One region of the Jeotgalibaca sp. MA1X17-3 genome, then DNA from elsewhere that is predicted to be linked to it. Evidence: predicted binding sites of a transcription regulator. Region 1 holds the regulator's gene; the other holds the start of a gene.
What was found. Region 1 encodes HrcA, which represses chaperone genes, less so after heat shock. Its sites were predicted from a motif close to TTAGCACTCNNNNNNNNNGAGTGCTAA; they were not measured.
Positions count from the first base shown of each region.

Region 2: the regulator HrcA is predicted to act here: its motif matches at 13,119-13,145, upstream of groES (co-chaperone GroES).

Region 1 is NZ_CP090983.1:1,432,043-1,447,076, reverse strand. Features, by position in the region: gene truB (tRNA pseudouridine(55) synthase TruB) at 124-1,038, shown strand; gene ribF (riboflavin biosynthesis protein RibF) at 1,071-2,048, shown strand; gene hemW (radical SAM family heme chaperone HemW) at 2,045-3,178, shown strand; gene hrcA (heat-inducible transcriptional repressor HrcA) at 3,472-4,344, shown strand; gene grpE (nucleotide exchange factor GrpE) at 4,356-4,916, shown strand; gene dnaK (molecular chaperone DnaK) at 4,968-6,791, shown strand; gene dnaJ (molecular chaperone DnaJ) at 7,022-8,182, shown strand; gene LZ578_RS07165 (phosphoenolpyruvate carboxykinase (ATP)) at 8,364-10,010, shown strand; gene lepA (translation elongation factor 4) at 10,215-12,047, shown strand; gene LZ578_RS07155 (formate--tetrahydrofolate ligase) at 12,183-13,859, shown strand; gene LZ578_RS07150 (ABC-F family ATP-binding cassette domain-containing protein) at 13,947-15,034, shown strand, end outside.
Region 2 is NZ_CP090983.1:2,264,091-2,279,124, reverse strand. Features, by position in the region: gene LZ578_RS11325 (glycoside hydrolase family 2 protein) at 1-599, opposite strand, end outside; gene LZ578_RS11320 (helix-turn-helix domain-containing protein) at 755-1,978, opposite strand; partial or broken gene LZ578_RS11315 (MFS transporter) at 2,250-3,442, shown strand; gene LZ578_RS11305 (UDP-glucose--hexose-1-phosphate uridylyltransferase) at 3,874-5,388, shown strand; gene LZ578_RS11300 (CsbD family protein) at 5,429-5,644, opposite strand; gene tsaB (tRNA (adenosine(37)-N6)-threonylcarbamoyltransferase complex dimerization subunit type 1 TsaB) at 5,902-6,627, shown strand; gene rimI (ribosomal protein S18-alanine N-acetyltransferase) at 6,611-7,228, shown strand; gene rimI (ribosomal protein S18-alanine N-acetyltransferase) at 7,231-7,749, shown strand; gene tsaD (tRNA (adenosine(37)-N6)-threonylcarbamoyltransferase complex transferase subunit TsaD) at 7,766-8,785, shown strand; partial or broken gene LZ578_RS11275 (ABC-F family ATP-binding cassette domain-containing protein) at 8,835-10,793, opposite strand; gene LZ578_RS11270 (redox-sensing transcriptional repressor Rex) at 11,142-11,777, shown strand; gene LZ578_RS11265 (DUF4305 domain-containing protein) at 12,090-12,296, opposite strand; gene LZ578_RS11260 (CPBP family intramembrane glutamic endopeptidase) at 12,332-13,000, opposite strand; gene groES (co-chaperone GroES) at 13,171-13,455, shown strand; partial or broken gene groL (chaperonin GroEL) at 13,505-15,034, shown strand, end outside.

The sequences.
Region 1 (15,034 bases):
GTTGGAAATCGGAAGCAGGTTTCTTTATGGTTATTTTAAACTCTTTCAACGATGATTCTCATTCTTTTACTACGAATGATTATGGTATAATAAACTTTTGAAACAAATGAGGAGGAAAATGCAATGGATGGAATATTACCATTATGGAAAGAAAAAGGCATGACCAGCCATGACTGCGTTTTTAAATTAAGAAAAATATTACATACTAAAAAAATTGGACACACGGGAACGCTAGATCCAGAAGTAGATGGAGTTTTACCTATCTGCATTGGAACGGCTACAAAAGCAGTAGAGTTCATGACCGATTTAGGTAAGGCTTATACAGGAGAAATCACTTTAGGTTTTTCAACGACAACAGAAGATGCACACGGCGAAGTAATTGCTCAAAAGCCAGTTGATCGAAAATGGACCCTCGCTGAAATTGATGAACAGATGGCTAGTTTTCTTGGTGAAATCACTCAAATTCCTCCAATGTATTCGGCGGTAAAAGTGAATGGGAGAAAATTATACGAATATGCTCGTAGTGGAGAAGAAGTTGTTAGACCCGTCCGAAAAGCTACTATTTACGATTTTCAACGAATTTCTGAACCACACTATGATGATTCTACTCAGACTGTTTCTTGGAAGTTTACTGTAAGGTGCGGAAAGGGGACTTATATCCGTACACTTGCTGTTGATTTAGGTGAAAAATTAGGATTCCCAGCCCATATGTCCCAGTTAACAAGGACCCACAGTGGACCATTTGCGACAGAAGACTGCTTTACTTTGGATCAAGTACGGGAAATAAAAGAAAATAATCGAATGGATGAAATTTTACAACCAATCGATATGATTTTTGAAAAATACCCTGCTTTCCATCTAACAGAACCTTTATGGGATCGAATTAAAAATGGGGCCGTAATTGAATCGGAAGCATTTATGGATGATAAAGATACTCCCCTACTTGCGCTATATTATTCTGGACAATTAGTTGCTTTATATAAGGAACATCCAACTAAACCTGGCTTTAAGAAACCAAGAAAAATGTTTTTACCTTAGAGACTATTATGGTAATGAAAGAGAGCTAAAAAATGGAAGTTATTAATATACATCACCCTTACAAAAAAGAACAAATTCCCGATGATTCTGTCGTATTGGCTTTAGGTTATTTTGATGGGGTTCATTTAGGGCATCAAGCAGTCATTGCAAAAGCGAAAGCAGAAGCAGAAAAGAGAAATTTAAAAGTAGCAGTCATGACTTTTAACCACCATCCTAGTATCGTATATAAAAAATTGGATATTGATTCAATGAAATACTTGTCGATATTAGAGCGAAAAATAGAGTTGATGGAAAGTTTAGGTGTTGATTATTTTTATGTCATTGAATTTACGTATGACTTCGGTACTCTGAAACCACAAGAATTTGTCGATCAGTATATTGTAAACTTACATGCAGAAGTTGCTGTTGCAGGTTTTGATTATAGTTATGGACCCAAAGACATTGCAAATATGAAGACTTTACCCATCTATGCAAAAAATCGGTTTGATATTATTGAAGTAACCGAACGGGTTTCGGATGGATCAAAAATTAGTTCAACTAATATTCGTACCGCATTGGATGAAGGGGATATGGAGTATGTCAATAGTAAATTGGGCTACATCTACCAATTTGATGGATATGTGATGCATGGAGATGCACGCGGACGGACGTTAGGTTACCCTACAGCGAATCTTAGAGTGGAAAAGCATATTCGATTGCCAAAAACGGGTGTGTACGTTGTTAGCGTATGTATTCAAGGAACTTGGTATAAAGGGATGGCTTCGATTGGTTACAACATTACCTTTGAAAAAGATCGTCAAAAAACGATAGAAGTAAATATATTTCATTTTAATAAAATGATTTATGGTGAAAAAATTAAAGTCCGTTGGCATCATTATTTAAGAGGAGAGGTTAAGTTCTCTGGTATTCAAGGTTTAATAGAGCAATTGGATATGGATAAACTAGAAAGTGAAAAATATTTTCTAGAAAATCCAGAAAGTCTCAACGGAAATAGGGAGATGAAAGAATGACGGCAGCCTATTTGCATATTCCTTTTTGCGATCATATTTGTTTTTATTGTGACTTTAACAAAGTATTCTTGGAAGGACAACCTGTAGACGAATACGTCGATGCAACGATTCAAGAGATGGCTCTTATGAAAGAAAAGTATCCAGAAAAAGAGGTCTCCACCTTCTACATTGGTGGAGGGACTCCTACTACTTTAAACGAAAAACAATTGGATCGACTGTTCACGGGAATTCAAACCTACTATCCAATGGATTCAGGTGTAGAATTTACAGTAGAAGCAAACCCGGAAAGTGCATCTTTTGAAAAATTTAAAGTGATGAGAGAGCATGGAGTCAATCGGATTAGTATGGGGGTCCAATCTTTTAACAATGATATTCTGAAAAAAATAGGAAGAATCCACACGTCAGAACAAGTTTACAAGTGTGTAGACGATGCTCATAAAGCCGGTTTTGAAAATATAAGTATTGATTTAATTTTTAGATTACCTAATCAAACGTACGCAGATTTTGAAGATAGCTTAAAAAAAGCATTGGAACTAGATTTACCTCATTACTCTATTTATTCACTTATTTTAGAGAATAAAACGATCTTCTATAATTTAATGCGCCAAGGGAAATTACCGCTTCCTTCTGAAGATGAAGAAGCAGATATGTATGAGTTAGCTATCCAAACAATGGAAGCAGCCGGTAGAAAACAGTATGAGATTTCTAATTATTCAAAGCCAGGATTTGAGTCTCAACATAACCTAACGTATTGGAATAATGATTCTTATTTTGGATTCGGTGCCGGCTCGCATGGGTACATTGACGGAAGTCGCTACATTAACCATGGACCCATTCAACACTATCTAGCTCCTCTGAAAAAGAAAGAATCACCGATCATTTATCGTAATACACTTACAACACGAGAAAAAATAGAAGAAGAAATGATTTTAGGGATGAGAAGGATGAAGGGCGTTCAACGGTCGGATTTTAAGCAAAAGTATAATCTGGAAATAGAGGACCTCTACGGAGACGTCTTAGAAACGTTGTTAAAAGAAAATTTAATTGAAATACAAGACGATCACATTCGGTTGACTCATCAAGGTACTTTTTTAGGAAATGAAGTTTTCCGTAGTTTTCTCTTGGATTAGTGGGAATATGGTGAATGAAAAAATTAGATTTAAAAAATAGTAGGATATTGTTGACAAATGTTCTGTGCCGTGATAAATTTATTCATGGGTTAGCACTCAGTTCGGTTAAGTGCTAAAGTGAGGTGAATAATTATGTTAACAGAAAGACAGCTTCTTGTGCTCAATCTAATCATTAAACATTATATTGAGTATGGTGAACCTATTGGGTCAAAAAATTTATTAAGGGAATCAAAACTCCCAGTTAGTCCTGCCACCATTCGAAACGATATGATGAGAATTGAGGAACTTGGTTTTTGGAAAAGACACATTCTTCTTCTGGAAGAATTCCTTCTAATAAAGGATACCGATATTATGTCGATCAATTAAAAGAAGAGAAAATGAATCATTCTTATCGAGATATTCAACAAAAGATTCAGTCTTCTATCCGAATGCCATACAAGGAAGCTCAAGAAATCATTGAAACATCTGCAGAAATGTTGTCATACTTAACGAATTATACTGCACTAAGTATTGGACCCGAAACGAAAAATAGCCGATTAACCGGTTTCCGGATTGTACCGGTTACCAAAGGCCAATATATGGCGATCCTTGTTACAGATAAAGGATTCGTGGAGAATAAAATCTTCACACTTGCAAATCATATTGATTCTTCACAGTTAGAAAAAATTGTTAATATTTTTAATGAAGAGTTAGTAGGGGTAAAATTATCTGAAGTGTATCATAAGTTACAGAATGAAATTCCTATTATTATTAAAAAATACGTCGACTCTGAAATTGATTTGTTTGGTATCTTTAAAGAAGTAATTTCTAAGATGGATAGTGAACGAATTTATGTTGGCGGTGGGATGAATCTTCTTAATTATTTAGAAACAAATGAAAGTGAAAAGATTAAAAGTATTTATAGTATGATCCATCAATCCAAGGATCTGCACACTCTTTTACTTTCTAACCAAGATGACCTTACCGTCAGAATTGGTACAGAAATGAATAATGAACTATTCAATAACTTTAGTATGATTACTGCTACTTATGATGTTGGAAGAAATGGAAAGGGACTGATTGCTTTGTTAGGTCCCACGAATATGCCATACCATAAAATCATCAATATTATGCGTTTAACAAGCAATGAACTCTCCGATAGTATGCATGATTTCTATCAAGATTAAGGAAAAGAGGAATGGTTGTGGAACAAGATAATAATAAAAATAATCCGGAAAACATTGATAAAGATGTAGAGGGATTTGAAAATGAAACAAATCAAGAACCAACGATTAATGAAAATGGTTCTTCAGAATTAGAGGAATTAAAAGCCGAACTGGAAGCTACGAGTGATCGTTACCTTCGTTTGCAAGCAGAATTAGCGAATATCAAAAAAAGAAATACAAAAGAAAGACAAGATGCAGCTAAATATCGATCTCAAAGTTTGGCAACCGAGTTGTTACCAGTTATGGACAGCTTAGAAAAAGCACTAGAGATAGAGGTAGATGATGAGAAAGCGATGAATTTGAAAAAAGGAGTCGAAATTGTCTATAATATTATGAATGGTGCATTAGGAAATGAAGGAATTGAGGTTATTAACCCAATTAATGAACCGTTTGACCCTAACTTCCATATGTCTATTCAAGTACAACCTGTAGAAGAAGGGCAAGAACCAGATACGGTTGTTGCGGTCATGCAAAAGGGTTATGTTTTAAACGATCGAATTCTTAGACCTGCGATGGTAATAGTGGCACAATAAGAATGAGAAACTTAAAAAAATAAAAAAATAACTTAAAAGGGGTATATATAAATGAGTAAAATAATCGGAATTGACTTAGGAACTACAAACTCTGCAGTTGCAGTTTTAGAAGGTGGAGAAGCAAAAATAATTGCAAATCCAGAAGGAAATCGTACAACACCATCTGTTGTTTCCTTTAAAAATGGAGAAATTCAAGTCGGTGAAGTTGCGAAACGTCAAGCAATTACGAACCCACACACTGTTAGCTCAATCAAACGTCACGTTGGAGAAGCAGGCTATAAAGTTGAAATGGAAGGTAAGGATTACTCTCCTCAAGAAATTTCTGCAATGATTTTGCAATATCTAAAAGGATATGCAGAAGAATACTTAGGTGAAAAAGTTGAAAAAGCAGTTATCACTGTACCTGCTTACTTTAATGATGCTCAGCGTCAAGCAACAAAAGATGCTGGGAAAATTGCTGGACTAGAAGTAGAACGTATTGTCAACGAACCAACTGCAGCAGCATTAGCATACGGTTTAGACAAAACAGATACCGAAGAAAAAATCTTGGTATTTGACTTAGGTGGCGGAACTTTTGACGTTTCTATTCTTGAATTGGGAGACGGAGTATTTGATGTTTTGAGTACATCCGGTGACAACAGTCTTGGTGGAGATGACTTCGATGACAAGATTATTGCTCATATGGTAGCTGAATTCAAAAAAGAAAACGGCATCGACCTCTCTAAAGATAAAATGGCTAAACAACGTTTGAAAGATGCAGCTGAAAAGGCTAAAAAAGACTTATCAGGTGTAACTTCTACTCAAATTAGCTTACCATTTATCACTGCTGGAGAATCTGGACCAATGCACTTAGAGTTGACATTAACAAGAGCTAAATTTGATGAGTTGACTTCAGAGTTAGTTGAAAGAACAAAAGACCCTGTACGTAAAGCAATTAAAGATGCTGGAATTTCTAAATCTGAAATTGACCAAGTTATCTTAGTTGGTGGATCTACACGTATTCCTGCAGTAGTAGAAGCTGTACGTCGTGAATCTGGACAAGAACCAAATAAATCAGTAAACCCTGATGAAGTAGTAGCAATGGGTGCAGCAATCCAAGCTGGTGTTATCAGTGGAGATGTAAAAGACATTGTCCTATTAGATGTAACTCCATTATCCCTAGGAATTGAAACAATGGGCGGAGTATTCACGAAATTAATTGACCGTAATACAACGATTCCAACAAGCAAGTCTCAAGTATTCTCAACGGCTGCTGATAATCAACCTGCTGTTGATGTACATGTACTTCAAGGAGAGCGACCAATGGCAGCTGATAACAAGACATTGGGAAGATTCCAATTGACTGATATCCCTGCAGCACCTCGTGGAATTCCACAAATCGAAGTAACCTTTGATATTGATAAAAATGGAATTGTAAATGTAAGTGCGAAAGATTTAGGAACGAAGAAAGAACAAAAAATCACGATCAAATCTTCATCTGGTTTAACAGACGAAGAGATTGAAAACATGGTGAAAGATGCAGAAGCAAATGCTGAAGCAGATAAAAAACGTAAAGAAGAAGTAGAACTACGTAATGAAGTAGACCAAATCATCTTCCAAACGGATAAAACTTTGAAAGACCTAGAAGGTAAAGTAGACGCAGAAGAAGTTACAAAAGCTGAAGAAGCTCGTGATGAACTAAAAGCAGCTGTAGAAGCAAATGACTTAGAAGAAATGAAAACAAAACGTGACGCTTTGAACGAAATTGTTCAAGAGTTAACTGTAAAACTTTACGAGCAAGCAGCTCAAGAACAACAATCTGAAGAGGGTGCTACTGAAGGCTCTGAAGAAGATAACGTAGTAGACGCTGATTTTGAAGAAATGGATAACGAGTAAAAAGCTTTTAACTTGTACCATTCCTTGTTACAATAACGAAAAGCAAGCTATTCAACATATTTCCAAACACGTACAGACCCTATTTCGGTGCTGTACGTGTTTGGTTGAATAGATTGATGAGACTTTTTGAGTTGCTATAGAAAAATGGATTGGCAATCCTCAAATTAGTTTTATTTTTACAAATAAATTGAGATAATCCAGATAAATAGCAATCAAATGGAGGAGAATAAATGGCGAAAAAAGACTATTATGAAGTTCTTGGCGTAGCTAAAGATGCTTCAGACGATGAAATAAAAAAAGCATATCGTAAACTATCCAAAAAATTTCACCCGGATATTAATAAAGAAGCTAATGCGGAAGACAAATTTAAAGAGGTTGCTGAAGCTTATGAGGTATTAAGTGACTCACAAAAACGTGCTGCCTATGATCAGTATGGTCATGCAAGTACAGATCCAAACTTTGGTGGAGGATTTGGCGGTGGCCAAGGTGGATTTGGTGGATTTACTGGTGGATTTGATGATATCTTTGATACCTTCTTTGGAGGGGGCGGAGGCTCTCGTTCACGAAATTATAATGCACCTCGTCAAGGATCCGACTTACAATACCGAATTCATTTGAAGTTTGAAGAAGCAGTTTTTGGTAAAAAAGAAACGATTCGTTATGCTCGTGAAGAGCAATGTGAGACTTGTGATGGAAGTGGAGCAAAACCGGGTACAGAACCTGTAACTTGTTCTAAATGTCATGGTGCTGGTGCAGTTCAGGTAGAGCGTAATACACCATTTGGTCGAGTGATGACTCAAGCCGTTTGTGATGTTTGTCATGGAACCGGAAAAGAAATTATTGAAAAATGTCCAACCTGTACGGGAAGTGGACATGTAGAAAAAGAACACTCTGTAACTGTAACGGTTCCAGCAGGTGTTGAAGACGGACAACAGTTAAGACTGGCTGGACAAGGTGAAGTAGGATCTAACGGTGGTCCTTACGGCGATTTGTATGTTGTTTTTGCTGTTGAAGAAAGTGATGTTTTTGACAGAGAAGGCGCAGAAATCTTCTACGTATTACCTATTAATTTTGTTCAAGCAGCTATGGGAACTGAAATTGAAGTCCCTACTGTACATGGAAATGTAAAGCTTAAAATACCGGCTGGAACTCAAACAGGAACGAATTTCCGCTTGAAAGGAAAAGGAGCTCCTCGTTTAAGAGGTTCGGGTAATGGTGATCAACACGTCAAAGTAACGATTGTTACACCAAAACACTTGAATGAAAAACAAAAAGAAGCTTTGCGTGCCTTTGCCGAAGTAAGTGGAGATACGATTGATGGTGAAGATGGTGGTTTTTTTGACAGAATGAAAGACGCCTTCAATTTCGATGCCAAACAAAAGAAAAAATAAATAATTTTTAAAGAGAAAGTTTCCTATAATATACTCTGCTTGATTTTGATAAGTAGAGACCATAGGAAGCTTTTTTTATTGTATAATAAGTTAAAATATTCACAATAAAGATGTAAGGGGTTACATTTGGTTAAAAGTTCGCTATAATAGAACTAGTAATAATAAAAAAGGAGTGGGAATTATGGCAACGATTGAACGATTTGAAAAGTCTGATTTAAAGAAGTCAAATCCTTTGTTATCCAAATTTCGTACGACAATTGAAACTGCATTTTATGGCAATAACATGGTCGAACTTCTAGATGTTGCAAAAGCGTATCACTTATCGTTACATTCTGACAATACGATTGTTACAGATTTACCTGTTCTCCATACAAAAGAACTGGGACTCCCTGATGATGCAAAAATTTTAGTGGAGAACGGTGGGAAAATATTTGGTAGAACGGCTCAAGCGAGAAGAATTGTCGGAGAAAATAAAGAGGAAGACAATCTTTTAGAAGGAATTATTCGTGATGTTATTTATCACAACAGTCATAAAAAATATTATAAAACAACTGGATATGTTGGACTAGACCCTGATTTTATGGTGAAGGCTCATATTGCATTTCCGGAAGGATATGAAAATAATTTATATTCTTGGCTCCTCAATTTTCAGAGTACCAATCCCCAATATAATGCTATGTATAAAGACTCTATTTCTTATCCAGATGGGGATATATATATTTATGCAGATCCAGACTGGACCCATCCAGATTATCCAATGGGATTAGCTTATTTTGAACCGGATCGTAATGTTGCCTGTATTTTAGGGATGCAGTACTTTGGTGAGTTTAAAAAAGGGACCCTAACACTAGCATGGGCTACAGGGCATCGCAATCATTATGTTGCTTGTCATGGTGGTCAAAAATCCTTTCATATAGATGATGGATCAACTTATGTTGCTTCATTTTTTGGGTTATCTGGTTCCGGGAAATCCACGTTAACCCATGCCAAACATGAAAATAAGTATGAAATAAAAGTTTTACATGATGATGCCTTTCTTATTAATTTAAAAGATGGTTCTTCTATCGCACTTGAACCTTCCTACTTTGATAAAACACAAGATTATCCTGCAGATCATCCAGAACAAAATTATTTTGTAACGGTGCAAAATGTAGGGGTGACTTTAGATGTAGATGGAAATAAAGTATTAGTCACAGAAGATATTCGAAATGGAAATGGTAGAACAGTCAAATCAAGATACTCGACACCGAATAGAGTTGATAAATTTACAGACCCAATTAATGCTGTTTATTGGATTATGAAAGATGAATCCATGCCACCTTTAGTAAAAATATCTGATCCTGTAGTAGGTGCTACCTTTGGAGCGACTCTGGCTACAAAGAGAACAAGTGCAGAAAATATTAAAAAAGGAGAATCGGCGGATCAATTAGTAATTGAACCGTATGCGAATCCATTCCGAGTGTACCCATTATCAGAAGACTTCAAAGATTTTACGGAACTTTTGAATCGGAAAAATATGGAATGTTATATCATTAATACAGGTTATTTCTTAGATAAAAAAATACCTAAAGAGATAACTCTACAAGCTATTGAAGAAATGGTAGAAAAAACAGGAGAGTTTCTTCCTTTTGGTGAGGTAAAAGGAATGAGTTATTTATCTATGGAAGGGTTCCAACCTGATTTTACGGATTCCACCTATAAAAAATTAGTGAAAGAAAGAATGGATATGAGATTAGAGTTTCTAGAAACCTTCAATAAGTCTCATCCAGATGAACCTTTGCCAATAGAAGCCATTCAATCGGTTAAAGAAATTATAGATAGTTTATAGAGTAGGGAATCTTACAAAACTAAAATAAATACTTTAAATGTTTAAAAAGCTGGAAAACACACAGGAAACAGTGTCTATTTCGGCTTTTTTGTGCTTTTCAATCATTTCTTCTTCGTCTAACCTTGTCACAAGTCAGCAGGATTGGTATAATTTTAAAATAAGAGGAAGTATGAGAAAGTGAGCATCTAAATGAATATAAATAAAATGAATATAGATCAAATGAAAGAAAGACAAAAAAAGATAAGAAACTTTTCAATTATCGCCCATATCGATCATGGGAAGTCTACGTTGGCTGATCGAATTCTTCAAATGACTGATACGGTAGCTAATCGAAATATGCAAGCGCAAATGTTAGATTCAATGGATCTAGAGCGGGAGCGAGGCATTACGATTAAATTAAATGCTGTAGAGCTGACTTATCATGCTAACGATGGAGAAGATTACATTTTTCACTTAATCGATACTCCTGGACACGTCGACTTTACATACGAAGTCTCTCGTAGTCTAGCTGCCTGTGAAGGTGCTATTCTAGTTGTAGATGCAGCTCAAGGTGTGGAAGCTCAAACGTTGGCGAACGTGTATCTAGCCATTGATAATGATTTGGAAATTATTCCAGTTATTAATAAAATCGATTTGCCAGCTGCTGATCCAGAACGTGTTCGCAAAGAAGTAGAAGACGTTGTGGGAATTGATGCGAGTGAGGCGGTATTAGCTAGTGCTAAAGCTGGAATTGGAATTGATGAATTATTAGAACAAATCGTTGAAAAAATCCCAGCTCCTGAAGGGGATATAGAAGCTCCTTTGCAAGCAATGATTTTTGATTCAGCCTATGACCCTTATCGAGGTGTTGTTTTAAACATTCGGATAAAGAGTGGTATTTTACGTCCCGGTGATACAATCCAAATGATGTCAAATGGAAAAACGTTTGACGTAACAGAAGTAGGTATCTTCTCTCCTAAGCCAATTGCAAGAGACTTTTTGATGGTTGGGGACGTTGGGTATGTTACTGCAAGCATTAAAACGATTCAAGATGCACGTGTCGGAGATACTGTGACCTTGCTAGAAAACCCAGCTGAAAAGCCGTTAGAAGGCTATCGCAAGCTGAATCCAATGGTGTATTGTGGAATCTACCCAGTAGATGCTTCGGATTTCAATGATTTACGAGAAGCGCTAGAGAAATTACAGTTAAATGATGCTTCCCTTCAGTTTGAAGCAGAATCTTCTCAAGCTCTAGGATTTGGTTTCCGAACAGGATTTTTAGGAATGCTTCATATGGATGTCATTCAAGAACGAATTGAACGTGAGTTTGATTTGGATATTATCACAACGGCACCTTCTGTTATCTATAATATTAATAAAACAGATGGAACCACTATTTCGATTGATAATCCATCCGAAATGCCCGATGCAACAGAGGTCGAGAGTGTAGAAGAACCCTACGTAAAAGCAAATATCATGGTTCCTAATGATTATGTTGGTGCAGTTATGGAAATTGCACAACGAAAACGAGGAAACTTCTTAACCATGGACTATCTAGATGACAACCGGGTTAATGTTATTTATGAAATTCCTTTAGGAGAAATTATTTTCGATTTCTTTGATAAATTAAAATCCAGCACGAAAGGGTATGCTTCTTTAGATTATGAGATGATTGGACATCGGGAGAGCAAACTAGTTAAGATGGATATTTTGTTGAACGGAGAAGTCGTTGATGCATTGAGTAGTATTATTCATCGTGATTTTGCTGCTCAAAGAGGTCGAGTGATTACTGATAAACTACGTGGAATCATTCCTCGTCAACAATTTGAGATTCCTATTCAAGCCGCAATTGGACACAAAATACTAGCACGTTCTACAATTAAAGCATTGCGTAAGAACGTTTTAGCTAAATGTTACGGTGGAGATGTTTCTCGTAAACGTAAATTACTTGAAAAACAAAAAGCAGGTAAAAAACGAATGAAACAAGTAGGATCCGTAGAAGTTCCACAAGAAGCCTTTATGTCTGTATTGAAGATGGATGAAGAAGAAGGCAAATAATTTTTTTAGGTAAGTAGTGTAAAACCCTGAATCCATTTTAACATTAATGGATTCAGGGTTTTTGAATAAAAAGGATAAAAAATGCTTGTTATTATTCTATTGGAACTTTTTAACTAGAAGGGATGAATTTATTATATGAAAACAGATATTGAAATTGCCCAGCAAAATCAAATGAAACCTATAACGGACATCGCCAGAAATTTGGGTCTTAACGAAAAGGACATCAAACAATATGGACCTCATAAAGCAAAAATAGATATGAAAACCATTGAGGGACTTTCTGAACAAAAAGATGGAAAACTGATTCTCGTTACTGCGATTAGCCCTACACCAGCTGGAGAAGGAAAATCAACCGTTACAGTTGGATTGGGAGATGCTTTGACGGAGATAGGAAAGAAAGCCATGATTGCTTTAAGAGAACCCTCATTAGGCCCTGTAATGGGAATGAAAGGTGGAGCAGCGGGGGGTGGCTTTGCTCAGTTACAACCGATGGAAGAAATTAATCTTCATTTCACTGGTGATATGCATGCGATTACGACTACTAATAATGCATTATCTGCTTTAATTGATAATCATATCCAACAAGGAAATGAACTCCAAATAGATAGTCGTAGAATTAGCTGGAAAAGAGTTATGGATATTAATGATCGTGCGTTACGTAATATTGTAATTGGTTTAGGGGGCCCAACGAATGGTGTTCCTCGAGAAGATGGCTTTGATATAACAGTAGCGAGTGAAATTATGGCAATTCTCTGTCTAGCAACTAGTTTGGCTGATTTGAAGAAACGATTAGCCAATATTGTAATTGGATATAAAATAGATCGTTCTCCTGTAAGAGTTCAAGATTTAAAAGTTGAAGGAGCATTAACCCTTCTTATGAAAGATGCACTGGAGCCAAACTTAGTGCAAACGTTGTATCATACTCCAGCTTTTGTTCATGGAGGGCCCTTTGCTAATATTGCACATGGATGTAATAGTGTTCTGGCAACAAAGACAGCACTAAAACTTGCCGATTTTGTTGTAACAGAAGCTGGATTTGGGGCGGATTTAGGGGCTGAGAAATTCTTAGATATCAAATGTCCGATCTTAGGAAAAACACCTGATACAATAGTTATGGTTGCTACTATTCGTAGTTTGAAAATGCATGGTGGAATAAAAGTAAAAAATTTAGCATCAGAAGAAAATGTGGAAGCAGTTGAAAAAGGATTTACTAACTTACAAAAGCACATTGAAAATATGCAAAGATATGGAGTTCCTGTAGTGGTAGCTATTAATGAATTTACCAAAGATACCCCTGCTGAAATAGAAGCAGTGAAAAAAGGCTGTGAACGTTTAGGAGTTTCTTGTGTCTCTACTTCTGTATGGGAGAACGGTCCTAAAGGAGGAACAGATTTAGCAAAGGCTGTTGTAGAAGCTTCAGAAAGTAATCAAGAAGAATTTTGTCCACTATATGATACGGAGAAAACAACCATTCAAGAAAAAATTGAAAAAATTGTGACTAAAATTTACGGAGGAACAGGAGTACAATATACGAAAACTGCCCTCAATCAAATGAAACAATTTAAAAAGCAAGGATGGGGAAACTTACCCATTTGTATGGCAAAAACCCAGTATTCATTATCCGATGATCCTACGCTACTAGGAAGACCAGAAGGCTTCACAGTAACGATTCGTGAATTCGTTCCTAAGATTGGTGCTGGCTTTATCGTTGCTTTAACGGGTGATATCCTGACCATGCCAGGTTTACCTAAGGATCCTGCAGCTCTTCATATGGATATACTGGATGATGGAACGGTAACTGGTTTATTTTAAGACCATAGGAATTTGAAGGTACTTCCTGTATACTGGAAAAGGAATATTTATAAAGAGGAACGTATAGATAGGGATGGATAAAGATATATGAAAGATTTGAAAGCAATAGAACTAACCAAGTCGTATGGTATGAAAGAATTATTTCAAAAAATCTCCTTCACAATTCGTGAAGGAGAGTATGTTGGACTGGTAGGTAAAAATGGAAGTGGGAAAAGTTCACTCTTAGAAATTATCGCTAATAATGATAAACCAGATTCGGGAACCATTGAAACGTCAAAAGATTATCGAATTGGCTACTTATCTCAAGCTACTGAGCTTCCACTAGAAGATACGATTTTTGAAACGGTCTATACTGGAGATGCACCTATTATCCAAACCGTTAAAAATTATGAAGTAGCTTTAGATCGATTAATGGAAGATAGTCTTAATCCTGAATTTCAAGATGGGTTTGCTGAAGCAGAACAAAAAATGAATGCAGAAAATGCTTGGCAAGCGGATGTTCAAATAAAAACGATTCTTAATAAGCTAGGTTTAACAAATTTAGAGCAAAAAATAGGCGAGTTATCTGGTAGTCAACAAAAAAGAGTCGGATTAGCAATGACATTAATTCAGTCTCCAGATTTATTACTGTTAGATGAGCCTACCAACCATTTAGATATGGATGCGATTCTCTGGCTTGAAAAATATCTTTCTCAATATAAAGGGTCCTTACTTCTTGTTACACATGATCGGTATTTCTTAGAACGAGTTACCAATCACATGTTTGAATTACAAGACGGAGGCATCGAAACATATACAGGGAATTATGCTTCTTATTTGGAGCAAAAAGCTGAAAGAGAAGCGATTCAAAGGAAAATGAACGATAAACAATTAAAGCTATATAAAAGTGAATTAGAATGGATGCGTAAAGGGGCTAAAGCTCGAACAACGAAACAACAAGCTCGAATTCATCGCTTTGAATCATTAGAAGATAACGTAAGTCAAACCAGTTCTGATAGTCAATTAGAGATCAGCTTAGAAGGTTCACGTTTAGGGAAACGAGTATTTAATTTAGAAAATATTGCGCTAAGTGCTGGAGAAAAACACATTATGAATGACTTCAGTCACATCTTTCAATCCGAAGATCGCATTGGTATTGTAGGGAAAAATGGATCAGGGAAGACCACTTTCTTGAA
Region 2 (15,034 bases), 830 kb from region 1:
TTAATTGAAAATATTACTTGATCACTTTCTTTAGGTTCATGTACGTAAGCATGTAAAGTAATTTCAGCTTCTTTGTCACCTGTAAGAGTAGATGAAGCAGTCATACCTGTTGAACCATAAAAATCTAAAGAAAAATGTGTTTCAGGAACAAAAATTAGATTCACCTCACGATATAAACCTCCATAAAAAGTGAAGTCAGCCATTTGAGGGTAAATCTGTTCTTGATGCTCATTAGTAACCATTACGGATAGTATATTTTTATCCGTAGAAAGTAGTGATGTAATATTTACACGGAATAAGCTATAACCACCTTCATGTTCGGTGGCTTTTACTCCATTTACATATACTTCACATCGAGAAGATGCAGCCTGAAATTCTACATATACTTGTGTGCCTGGTTTTAATTCTGGAATATCTAATTCTTTCGCATACCAACATTTACCACGATAATAATCACCGCCACCATCTTGACCATCAAAGCGGTTCCAGGTATGAGGTAGATTAATAGCTTGCCAGTCTTTAAACGTATCTACTGGGACCTCATTTTGTTCTTCTTTTGTAAAAAACCATCCATTTTCTAATTTACAATAGTTTTCCAATTTTTTATGTCTCCTTCTTTATTATATTAAGCATTAATGCGCTTTCATACTTCCATATTAATATTCTTATCATAATTTAGTGAGGAAAATTATTACTAATTATAGTATTATTTTTTCTATTTCTATTAAATAACCAAATATTTTTAGGAAAAGATTTATAAAAGACTATCTCGATACTTTTTGGGAGTCTGTCCAATATATTTCTTAAATATTTTTGTAAAATAGTTTACATCGAGAATTCCACAATACTGTGCGATGGTTTGAATTTGTAAAGTAGTAGAATGAAGCAGAATAATCGCATAATCTATCCTTTTACAATTTACATAATCTGTTAGTGTTTTTCCTGTTTCTTTCTTAAATAAAGTAGACAGATAACTAGCGTTCACATTTAATCGCTCAGCATGTGCTTTTAAACTTAGATCTGCTGCTAAATTAGAATCAATATAAGCAATAACTTGACTAATTAAAAAAGAATATCCCTTCATTGTATGGTTTTTTACAAGCAAGGAGTATTGATAGATCATTTTCTGCTCTAATTCAAAACCTTTCTCACTTGAATTAATTAATTCGATTTCTTGAGCAAATTTTGATGAAACCCTATCAATATGTAATGGATGCACAAATCCTTCTTCAGCAGCTTTCCGTAATATGGTATTCAAAATAATCATGTAATTTTTTAAATTTCTAATGGAATCGGTTAAACGTTGCTGGATTCCATAATTAGCATATGCAGGGGTAAGCATTTTTTTTGTATGAGTTAAGCCTTGTGAAACAGATCGCATCATGTCATTTTCAATAGCATACCGTTCTTCCAGAGTACGGATTAATAAATCAGAATCTTCTTCTTCAAAGTTAGAGAAGGAATGGTATAAATCTGGTTGCTGTTGTACAAGCTGGTTGACATGTTTTAAAGAAAATTGTTCTAATCCTCCCCAAATACTTTCACCCAAAGTATTAATAATTGCAAGCAAAGTACTATCATCAAGTATCAAAGGTAAAGAAGTATAAAATTGTTCTAATTGAAGAAACAGAGAATGAGAAACAGAATGTTTATTTGTCGATTTAAGTATCATAAGTTTCGTAACCGGTTTTTGTAAATAGGGACCTATTAAAAAATAATAATCTTTAGTTGGATCAGGAAAACGAAACAAAATATAATTACAATGATATTCATTTAAAACTTGATATACCGTGTTAGAGTCAACTTTTTTTAATGACTCCTCGACAGTTTCAACTGGCTTTGCTTTGCCATATATTAGGTATCTAAGTTCAAAAGGGAGTTCAGGTACATTGCCATCAGCAAATGAAAGTATATAAGATTTTAAACAAAATTTTTCAAGTAATTTCTGGACAAAATGTAGTTCAGTTTGATAGGTCATATTATACATCCTTTAAAAAGTTAGTTGATATAATTTTCCTGTATATAGATTAACATCTTCATATATTATAGATTACCGTACTATTTATGTCTATTTTCATGATATGATAAAAAAAATACGATTAAAAATAGAAAAATTCCTCACGGTATAAAAAAATATCTATTAATATTTGTTGTAGGAAGTGAAAATATTAATTTCCATGTAGAGTTTAATGATAACGCTTCATATTTCAGCAATAATAATGTAGACAAAATATAGGAGGAAAGAAAAAATGGCAATAGTAGAAAAAAATAATACAAATCTAGAGACTGAAAAAGAAATTGCTCCTTTTGGGATGCGGGACAAACTAGGATATATGTTGGGTGATTTTGGTAATGATTTTACTTTTATTTTTGCAAGCGTATTCTTAATGGTCTTTTATACAAAAGTACTTGGGGTTAGTACAAGTATGGTTGGTATATTGTTTTTAACTTCTCGTATTATAGATGCTTTTACAGATGTAACAATGGGAAGAATTGTAGACCGTGCACGTCCTACAAAAAACGGGAAATTTCGTCCCTGGATTTTACGCATGGCTGGACCAGTAGCAATAGCTAGCTTTTTGATGTATCAATCGGGTATGGCCAATGCATCTATGAATGTGAAAATCGTTTATATGTTTGTAACCTATATTCTATGGGGAAGTGTTTTTTATACTTCCATAAATATTCCTTATGGAACAATGGCATCAGTTATTAGTTCTGATGCAGACGACCGTGCATCTCTTTCTACTTTCCGTAGTGTAGGAGCCGCGTTAGCAAGTTTAGTAATTGGAATAGGTGCTCCTCTATTGATTTACACAACAGATTCAGCTGGAAACGAAATTGTAGAAGGTGGAAGGTTTACTATCATTGCTGGTGTATTTTCATTACTTGCTTTAATTTCTTATCTTTCTTGTTACTTTATGACAAAAGAGCGAGTAAAAATCGTCGTTAATAAAAGTGTAGTTCAACCAAGTTTATCTAAGAGCCTTAAAACACTTATTAAAAACCGTGCACTTATCGGAATTATTTTAGCAGCACTCCTAGTTCTATTAGCAGCACTTCTTACCCAATCTCTTAATCAATTCCTTTTTGTTGATTACTTCAAAAGTAAAACTGCTTTGGCGGTTATGAGCTTAGCAGGTATTTTACCAATGATCATTCTTGCGCCGTTTGCTGTCCCAATTACAAGACGATTTGGAAAAAAGAAGTTGGGATTGTAGGATGTTTGATGGGTGGAATTTCCTCTTTACTATTATTTTTTATGCACACTGATTCTGTAGTTCTTTATATTGTAATTAACGTAGTTGGATTCTTAGGCTTTGGTGTGTTCAACTTAATTCTTTGGGCATTTATTACAGACGTTATTGATGATCAAGAGGTTGCTACTGGAGTCAGAGAAGATGGTACAATTTACGCTATCTATTCTTTTTCTAGAAAATAGGGCAAGCTTTAGCAGGTGGTTTTGGAGGTTTTGCTTTGAGTATTATTGGTTATGATTCTGCAGTCCAAGTTCAATCACAAAGTGTTCCAGATGGTATTTATAACATTTAAACTTTAATTCCAGGAATTCTCTACATTGGAGTGGCACTTTGTTTGCTCTTTATTTATCCATTAAATAAAAGTAAAGTAGAAGCGAATATCTTAGAATTAAAAGTTCGAAGAAATAGTATAGAAAAATAAAAAAATTATTTTATCAAATAATAATTACGTCATAAAAAGAGTTTCTGCATATTTTATTATGCGGAGATTCTTTTTTATTTTATGGCTTCTTTATAACCAAATATTTATATAAAAAGGTAGTATATTAAAATGACAAGAAGAGAAGTAATATAGTATAATGTAGATTACGGTAAAAAGAAAAGAGGGTACGTCTTGACGAAAAAAATCGATATTGACCAAATCGTCTGCGATTTTGTGTCAAAAGGGAATGCTATTTATTCTATTCATACATTAGATCGTTTCTATGTAGCGAATGAATTGCTGACTATATTAAAAAAAGAACAATATGAAGCGGAGTTGACTCCTTCGATTCCCTTACCTGATTTACTTGATTCCATGGATCAAATGGTAGAATACGGAGTAATGACCGGAGTCATTGAAGATAGTCTACTTGAAAGAGAAAGACTTGAAGCTCGAATTATGAATGTAATTACGCCACTGCCTTCCATTATTAATCAAGATTTCTGGGAAGCATATAGAGAAGCACCAATGCGTGCAACAAATGATTTTTATGAATTATCTCAAAGAAATGATTATATAAAGACTCGTCAGATTGCTAAGAACGAACACTTTATTACAGATTCTCCTTATGGAAAATTAGATATAACGATTAATCTCTCAAAACCCGAAAAAAGTAAAAAAGATATAGAAGAAGCACAAAAAGCGGTAGGAAACTATCCAGAATGTCAGCTTTGTGTTGAAAACGAAGGGTACAATGGCAGGGAGGGAATTGCTGCTCGAACAAACCATAGAATCGTGCGAATCCCTCTTCAAGGAGAAAACTGGGGATTTCAATACTCTCCTTATGCGTATTACAAGGAACATTGTATTGTCTTTACTGAAAAACATATTCCTATGAATGTCACAACCATGACCATTCAAAACTTAATCGAATTAGTAACCGTTTTACCTCATTATTTTATGGGGTCCAATGCAGGTTTACCAATTGTAGGAGGTTCTCTTCTTGGTCATGAACATTTTCAAGGTGGACAGCATCATTTTCCTATGGAAGATGCAGAAGTGTTGGAACGGTGGGATTGGAAAGGCCAGGAATCTGTAACAGCAGAAAGATTGTACTGGCCTATTTCAGTAATTCGATTGCGTTCTATAGACTCAGAAAAAATCATTGCTGCAGGAGCAGAACTAATGGATGAGTGGAATGGTTATTGCAATGAGGAACTGAATATTTTGGCATCTACAAACGGAGAACGACATAATGCGGTAACCTTGATTGCAAGACGAAAAGGAGAGGCATATGAACTAGATGTTGTCCTACGTAATAATCGGACTACAAAAGAGTATCCAGACGGAATCTTCCATCCACATCCAGATGTTCAACATATTAAAAAAGAAAACATTGGATTAATAGAAGTTTTAGGACTGGCTATTTTACCGCCACGCTTGAAAAAAGAGCTAAAAGAGGTCGAAGCTTATCTTTTGGGTGAAGACGTTCAAATAGCGGACTATCATCAAGAATGGGCAAATCAGTTGAAAGATACACCTCATTTGACAGATGAGAATGTGACAGAAATCGTTCGACAAGGGGTAGGTAAAAAATTCCAAAGAGTGATGGAAGATGCAGGTGTTTTCAAGCAGAATAAAGAAGGACAACATGCATTTAAACAATTCACAGAAATGTTCCAAACAACTCAACTAGTAGAGAAATAAAAAAAGCGCCCATAAAGGCGCTTTTTTATATATTATTTAATTATTTTTTATGGTCATGATCTAAAGCGTCATCTACTCGATCGTGTACTTCTTTCTTGGCATCGCCCACACGTTCACGAGCTTCCCCTTTACCTTGTTGAAGCTTACCTTCAAGTTCCTTGGATGCATCGTCTGTTAAATCGCCATACTCTTCTTTTACTTTTCCGACGACTTTATCCTTCATACCTTTTAATTTATCTTCATTTCCGTTACTCATATTCTAACTCCTCCTTAAAATTTGTTAGTTCAGAAAAACTGATTGAAAAAAGGGAACGGTTTCTTTCCCTATCTATATTATTAGACATTCTCTTTACATTTGCAAATAAAACCCCTTGAAGGGACAGAGTGTCATTTGAAAAACATTAATATATATAGTAGAAAAAAATGAGTAGAAGATTTTTGGTGCGAATTAAGCTATAATATGAGTAGAGAATGAGCTGAGAAAAACCAGCTTTTAATGGAAGGAAGAACATTTTGAAAATACTCGCTATCGAATCATCAAATCAAACAATGAGCGTAGCAACCGTGGAAGATGGGCTATTGGTAGCTGAATACACCCGAAATGGAAAACTTCAGCATAGTACCCAGCTAATGCCAGCAATTGATCAGGTTATGGAAGCTAGTGGCTGGAAACCGAAAGACTTAAATCAAATAGCAGTAACCAAAGGGCCTGGCTCTTACACCGGTGTAAGAATCGGTGCGACGATTGCAAAAACATTAGCATGGACCTTACATATACCACTAGTTCCCGTTTCTAGTTTACAAGTATTAGCAGCCAATGCGCTATTATCCGAAAAGAAAATTGTTCCTTTAATTGATGCGCGAAGAAAAAATGTGTATGCAGGTGTCTACCTGATGAAAGAGGATCAATTAGAAAACCTAGTACCAGATGAACATCTTTCAAGTGAAGATTTATTCCAAAAATTAGCGGCAGCAGAAGGAACTTACTTATTTGTTGGACAAGACGTTTCTCTTTATCAAGAAAGAATTCAAGAAGTTTTAGGGGAACGAGCCCAATTTATGCCTGTACAAGATGGCCTTCCCCGGGCTACAAAATTAGCAGCACTTTCATTAATGATTCCGGCTGTTGAAACACATCTTTTTATACCAGAATATTTAAAGAAACCGGAAGCAGAAGAGAAATGGCAAGAGGCACATCAGGAAGTTCGGAAGGGTGGTTATATTGAAAGAATTGATTAATCAGTTCCACTCTCTTTTTGATAATCTTCAAAAAGAAAAGGATGAAATAAAAGAAAATGTCGCATTTTCAGAACGTACCAATTATTTACAAGATAAACATCGAGTCAGAAATGATGAAATGATCCGGATTGAAATAGGTCGAAGAAGGCATATTGCGGACATTATTGATATTGAAAGAAAAGGATATCAAGGTTTGACTCCTTGGGGCTACTCCGCGTTAGAAACCGATATATTAAGAAGCAAAAAATCTTTATATTTTGTTGCTTATCACAAAATGACCCCTATAGCTTTTTTAGGGTCTCGTCTTGAAAGTAGCAATATCCATATTACAAATATAGCGGTAGTACCGGATTGGCAAAGCCAAGGAATTGGTCGTTTATTAATTGGAAATTTAGTTGAGGTAGCAAAAATGGAGCAAGTAGCCAGTCTTAGCTTGGAAGTTAGAGTCTCCAATGAAAAAGCGAAAGCTCTTTACGATAAGATGGGTTTTGAATCTATACGTGTAAAAAAGAATTATTATCATGGTGATGGTGAGGATGCTTTGGATATGCATTTGATTGTTCGAGAGGACTTAAAAACTCTTGATGAGAAAGAGGAATAAAAATGAGCGAAATGAAAATAGAGGAAGACGGATTGAACCATCAGGAAGTAAGCAAAGGTAAAGTTATTATCCTAGATGGAAGTTCTCCTAAGACAGCAGAAGCTCTCTACTGGATTACCCTTCAAGCTAATGGAGGTCACACTACATGGAAGACCTCTTCTTTCCAAATGGAATTAGTGGATCCTAATAATTTATACTTAGGATATGAAGAAAATGGTGAATTACTTGGCTATATTGGCTGCATGTTGATTCTAGACGAAGGTTCCATTAATAATTATGGAGTTCTACCCGAGCACAAAAGAAAAGGGATTGGCTCAAAACTAATGTACCAACTATTGGAATATTGTAAAGAAAAAAGTATAGACAAGCTGTTTTTAGAAGTACGTATTTCCAATCAAGCAGCTCTTTCTATATACAAAAAAGTTGGTTTTAAACAAATTGGTTATCGCAAAGATTATTATGTAGATCCAGTTGAAGATGCGTACCTTTGCTGGCTTCCTATTGAGAAAATTTATGAGTAGCAGTAGAGGTGAAAGAATGAGTGAAGAAGACGTATATATATTAGCAGTGGAAAGCAGTTGTGATGAAACGAGTGCTGCGGTTATTAAAAATGGAAATGAAATTCTTTCCAATATTGTAGCTTCGCAAATAAAAAGTCATATGCGCTTTGGTGGGGTTGTACCGGAAGTGGCTAGTCGTCATCATGTAGAACAAATTACTCAAGTACTTGAATCAGCGCTTGATGAATCAGAGATGACGATGGAGCAGATTGATGCGGTTGCGGTAACGGAAGGACCAGGTTTGGTTGGCTCTTTGTTGATTGGAGTGAGTGCTGCGAAAGCAATGGCATATGCTCACGGGAAGCCGTTACTTGCGATCAATCATATGGCGGGTCATATCTATGCAAATCAACTCGTTCAACCATTGGTGTTTCCTTTGCTAGCATTAATTGTAAGTGGAGGTCATACAGAATTAGTTTATATGCCGGAAGATGGTGTATATGAAGTTATTGGTGAAACGAGAGATGATGCAGCTGGAGAAGCCTATGATAAAATTGGCAGAGTTTTAGGATTATCTTATCCAGGTGGAAAAGTGATGGATGAGATGGCGCATAAAGGTGAAGAAACGTTACAATTTCCTAGAGCAATGATGAAAGAAGACCACTATGATTTTAGTTTTAGTGGACTAAAGAGCTCGGTTATAAATACCATTCATAATGCAAGGCAAAAAGGAGACGATTTAGATCCTTTCAATGTTGCCGCAAGTTTTCAAGCAAGTGTGGTTGAAGTGCTAGTCACGAAAACGATTCGAGCTGCAAAGGAAAAACAAGTACAACAACTTTTACTTGCAGGAGGAGTAGCTGCAAATAAAGGGTTACGCACGGCACTGACAGAAGCTGTACGAAATGAATTACCGGATGTTGAATTATTGATTCCTCCTTTGAAATTATGTGGAGACAATGCAGCAATGATTGGTGCAGCAGCATATATTGAATTTAAGAAAGATGAATTTTCATCATTAAGTTTAAATGCTCGACCAGGTTTAATGTTAGAATAGTAAAAAAAGAAGGGGATACAATCGGAAAGCCGATTGTATCCCCTTCTTTTTATAAGTCTTCTAATTCTAAATGTAAGGATTCCCATTCTGACATAAGACTATCTTGTTGTTTTTGAGTTTCCATTAATTTTCCGTGATACTCTTGGACTTTTTCATGATCTCCAAATATTTCTGGCTTCGTAAGCTCTTTTTCGAGAGAGTGTATGTTTTCTTCAATTATTTCTAAAGTAGATTCCACCTCTTCAATCGAACGTTTTAATTTTCGTTCGATTTTTGCTTTTTCTTTACTTTCCAAGTAATCATTTTTAGTTTCTGTAGTTGAAGATACAATTTCCTTGGATACTATTGACTTTCCATTCTCTTCACTTGCTTTTAAACGTGCTAATTCAGCCTCTTCTTCTTTTTTCTGAAGATAATAATCATAGTCCCCCATGTACAATGTACTGCCTTCTTCAGAAAGTTCGACGACGGTAGTTGCGATTCGATTGATAAAGTACCGGTCATGTGAAACAAAAACTAACGTTCCATCAAAATCAATGAGAGCATTTTCCAAGACCTCTTTACTATCAATATCCAAATGGTTGGTAGGTTCATCTAGCATCAAAAAGTTATTTTTCTCTAGTGCTAGTTTACATAAAGAAAGTCGTGCTTTTTCGCCACCACTTAGAAAAGGAATCGTTTTTTCAACATCACTTCCTGTGAAAAGAAAACTACCTAAAATACTTCGAACGTCTTTTTCGTTCATCGTTGGGTGTTGGTCCCATATTTCCGCTAGAACGGTTTTATGATTGGATAGATTTTTTAATTCTTGATCGTAATATCCAATTTCAACGTTGGTCCCAAAATGGATATGTCCATCTATCATTGGAATAACATCTATGAGAGATTTCAAAAGAGTAGACTTTCCAATTCCATTGGGACCAACAATTGCGATTGCTTGGTGTTTTCGAATATCTAATTGAATGGGAGAAGAGAGCACGGTCTCTTCATAGCCAATGGACCCATTCTCTAAAGTCAGTACGACATTTCCACTTTCTTTTTCAATATCAAAAGAAAAGCGTGCTGAACGTTCATCCCCTTTAGGCCGATCCATCCGATCCATTTTTTCTAATCGTTTTCGACGACTTTGGGCCATTTTTGTTGTAGAAGCTCGAGCGAGATTTCGTGCAACGTAATCTTCTAATTTAGCGATTTCTCCTTGCTGTTTTTCATATTGCTTTAATTCTTGTTCGAATCGAGCTGCTTTTTCCTTTAAATAATAGGAGTAATTCCCCTTATATTGTTGGATGCTGCTACGACTAATTTCATAGACTCCAGTTGCTAGCTTATCTAAAAAATAACGGTCATGAGATACGATTAGTAGAGTTCCGTGATATCCTAATAGATAATTTTCCAACCATGCTAGTGTTTCGATATCTAAATGGTTTGTAGGCTCATCCAGAATAAGTAAATCATTTTTTTCCAAAAGGATTTTAGCTAATGCCAGCCTAGTTTTTTAGCCACCAGATAGTTGTTCAATAGGACGATCGTGGTCCTCATCATAGAACTGGAATCCATGGAGGACGGAACGGATTTCTGATTCATATCCGTAAGCATTTTTCTTTTGTAATTCTTGTTGAAGAAAGTCATAGCGCTCTAATGCTTTTTGATAGTCAGCTTCATCTTTTAATAAGGCTTCATCTGTTAATGCAATAGCCGCTTGTTCTGCTTCTTTTGTTAGCCGTATAACGGGCTCAAAAATAGTCAGCATTTCTTCCCAAATTGTTTTATTCGAATCGACTGCACTGTGTTGATCAAGATACCCAATGGAAACATTTCTTCCTTTAGAAACGACTCCAGCATCAGTAGGTTCAATCCCAGCTAAAATTTTTAATAAGGTAGATTTACCAGCACCATTTCTACCTACCAACGCAATACGTTCGTGATCTTGGATGGTAATATGGATGTTATCGAATAAAACGGTGGGACCGAAGTGGCGGGCTAGGTTCTGCCCCTGTAATAATATCATGTTGGTATCCTCTTTCTCTTAAGATAGTTTGTTTATTCTGAATATAACTAATAACGTTTATAGCAGGCTCTCTCATTTTAGCATATCCTATGTCGCACTGATAGAGTTAGTGATTCAGAATAATGGCATGTTCACAACTTTTTAATGTGAAAGCATCACTAATTTCTTCGTTAATACAAGAATTGTGGTCTTCCTTGTGCTTTTTTTTCACAAATCAGCTTAAAATGAAGCAACATACTGGATATTTCACAAACAAATGTTATACTAATACAGTAAATAAAAATAATGATTATATGAGATTCTATAGATAAATATAGGGAATCCCTATAAGAAAGAGAGAAAATAAAAATGTCAAACCCACATGATATACCTAAAGCAACAGCAAGACGTTTACCTATTTATCACCGTTACCTTCGTTACCTTCATGATGCTGGAAAAACAAGAATTTCTTCAACAGAACTTAGTGAGGCTGTTAAAGTAGATAGTGCTACAATCCGACGTGATTTCTCTTATTTTGGAGCACTTGGAAAAAGAGGGTACGGATATGAAGTGGAGTACCTACTGGACTTCTTTAGTAAAACCTTGAATCAAGATCGACTGACTAACGTTGCACTTATTGGTGTAGGAAATCTAGGACATGCGCTATTAAACTATAACTTTCATTTGAATAATAACGTACGAATCAGTTGTGCGTTTGATGTAAGAGATGATATTGTTGGAAAAATTGTTACGGGTGTTCCGGTTTATCCTTTGAGTGAAATGATGAACCAACTTCGTATTCAACAAATTGATGTAGCTATTCTAACAGTACCGCAATCGGTTGCCCAAGATGCTGCAAATACGTTAATCGAAGCAGGAGTGAAAGGAATCATGAACTTTACTCCAATCCGACTTTCTGTTCCCGATCACATTCGTGTTCAAAATGTAGACTTAACCAATGAGCTACAAACACTTATTTATTTCTTAGATAATGATGTTCATTAATACCTAAAAAAGACCTGTGAAATTCTCTAGAAGAATTTTACAGGTCTTTTTTTATGAAATAATTTAAAAATTAGTTTTTTTGAGATTGATAGTGTCTTAAATAGTGCTCCCTTGGCAATGTTCTTGAATAATTCTAATCTTTAATAAGACAGATGCATAAAGTGAAAGGACAGAAGCACCTTTTGGAGCTCTAGGAAATGGTAAGTGTTTATTTTCTTTTCATAAGGATATCACTGTTTAAGTGATTCAAAAAAATAGAAGAATCTAGGAATGCTTATCCCAGGTCCTTCTACATTAGAAGAGTTTTTAAAACTATTTTTTATCAATATTTTTTTTGATTTTAAAATAGGTACTTAACATTCGAATTCCTTGGACAATATTATTTGTAGCAAAAATAACACTTAAGATAGAGACAAATCCCCATCCAAATTTTATAACACCGTCAACTGCAAAATAAAAGAATAAAGCCGCAAGGACAAATTTCACTGTGATTTGAATTAATAAATCTTTTAAAGTCATATGATTCCTTTCTGATGGAGAGTTTTTTTAAGGTACTACAAAAAGAGTTCTGGAAAAAAGACTGGAAGGGAAGCAAAAGCGTTCATGATTCCATGTGCTAACATAGGAGTCAAAATGTTATTTGTTTTTCGATACAGATAACTGAACCATAAACCTAATGTTCCATAGATTAACATGTGGCCATCCATATGGGCAAGGGCAAATAACAAACTACTTACGACTGCAGCTCCGATGAAACCAATGTGGTCAACTAATTGAGTGACAATTGCTTTTCGGAAAACAAATTCCTCCATAATTGGTGCAAAGAGAGTTAACCCAAAAATATAAAGAGGATAAGTATTGGTTAGATCTAATAGGAGATCTGTATTTTGAGACCCGGGTGTGACTCCAAATATAGCCGTTTCAATGGAAGCAGCAATGACTTGAAGAATAATGGCACCAATAAAACCTAACACTCCCCAAAGGATGATTTTTCCATAAGAGGATGACTTTCCTTGAGTAATACTATTTACCGGAGTCCATTTCTTTTTCATGTTTAAGATAATCATGATAATTGATCCAATTAATGCCGTTACTAAACTAATGGTTAGGCTCATTTTAATTCGATCTTCTGCAGGTATGAATACCATGAGCGGAATCGGTAAAAATTGTATGGCTAAGTAAACTAGAATGATTATATTTGCTGTAGATAATTTTTTCTTCATTTCATAACCTTTCTATTTCAAATTTTATAAGCTTACAGAAAAGTATAACATAATAGATAAAAAAGTTAATCTTTTGTCTTGCAATCTATACAAGAATTGATTAAGATAGGTACATGGGTTAGCACTCACGATATTAGAGTGCTAACAAAAAAGCATTGGAGGGATTACTTTTGTTAAAACCATTAGCGAATCGTGTAATTATTGAAGTAGAAAAAGAAGAAGAAAAAACTGTAGGTGGTATTGTGTTGCCATCATCAGCTAAAGAAAAATCACAAACAGGTACGATCATTGCGACAGGTACCGGTCTAGTAACCGATGCCGGAACTACGATTGAAATGACTGTTAAAGAAGGCGATCATGTTTTATTTGAAAGATATGCCGGAACTGAAATTAAATTTGATGGAAAAGAATATCTAGTTATAAAAGAATCAGATATCGTTGCAATTGTAGAATAAGAAAATCAATAAAACATTGAACAAAAAAATGATGAGGTGAAGAAACAAAATGGCAAAAGACATTAAATTTTCTGAAGACGCACGTGCAGCTTTGCTTCGCGGTGTGGATATATTAGCAAATACAGTTAAAGTTACTTTAGGACCAAAAGGCCGAAATGTAGTATTAGAAAAAGCATACGGTTCTCCACTGATTACGAACGATGGCGTTACCATTGCTAAAGAAATTGAATTAGAAGATCATTTTGAAAATATGGGTGCTCAGTTAGTATCAGAAGTTGCTTCTAAAACCAATGATATCGCTGGTGACGGAACAACAACAGCTACTGTATTAACTCAAGCGATTGTTCGTGAAGGTTTGAAAAACGTTACAGCAGGAGCAAACCCAGTTGAATTCGTCGTGGAATTGAACTAGCTACGAGAGCTGCGGTTGCTGGATTAGCAGAGATTTCTCAAACGGTTGATTCTAAAGAATCGATATCACAAGTTGCAGCCGTTTCTTCTGGTTCTGAAGAAGTTGGAAAATTGATTGCGGAAGCAATGGAAAAAGTTGGCAACGATGGTGTTATTACCATTGAAGAATCTAAAGGAATTGAAACAGAACTAGACGTAGTGGAAGGAATGCAATTTGATCGCGGATACCTTTCCCAATACATGGTTACAGATAATGATAAAATGGAAGCTGATTTAGAAAGTCCATACATTTTGATTACCGATCGTAAGATTTCTAATATTCAAGATGTACTACCATTATTAGAACAAATCTTAAAACAAAGTCGTCCACTACTAATTATTGCGGATGATATCGATGGAGAAGCTCTACCTACATTGGTTCTAAACAAATTACGTGGAACCTTCAATGTAGCAGCTGTAAAAGCTCCTGGATTTGGAGATCGTCGTAAAGAAATGCTTCAAGATATCGCAGTATTGACAGGCGGTACCGTGATTGCAGAAGATTTAGGATTAGAATTAAAAGATGCCACTTTAGAACACTTAGGAAATGCTAGCAAAGTTGTAGTAACAAAAGACAATACGACTATTGTTGAAGGAGCTGGCGAGAAAGAAACCATTGCACAACGCGTTGCGATGATTCGTTCTCAAGCTGCAGATACAACATCTGACTTTGATCGTGAAAAATTACAAGAACGTCTTGCAAAATTATCCGGTGGTGTTGGTGTTATTAAAGTCGGCGCAGCTACTGAAACAGAACTAAAAGAACGTAAATTGCGTATCGAAGATGCATTGAATGCAACTCGTGCAGCAGTTGAAGAAGGAATTGTCTCTGGTGGGGGTACAGCACTTATCAATGTACAACATCTAGTGGAGAAATTAGAATTGACAGGCGATGAAGCAACCGGTGCACGTATTGTTGCCCGTGCTTTGGAAGAGCCAATTCGTCAAATCGCAGAAAACGCTGGAAAAGAAGGTTCTGTGATTGCTTCTCAAGTGAAAGTAATGGAACATGGAATGGGCTATAACGCAGCTACAGATGAGTGGGTAAACATGATCGAAGCGGGAATTGTTGATCCTGCTAAAGTAGTTCGCTCTGCTCTACAAAATGCCGCAAGTGTTGCTGGAATGA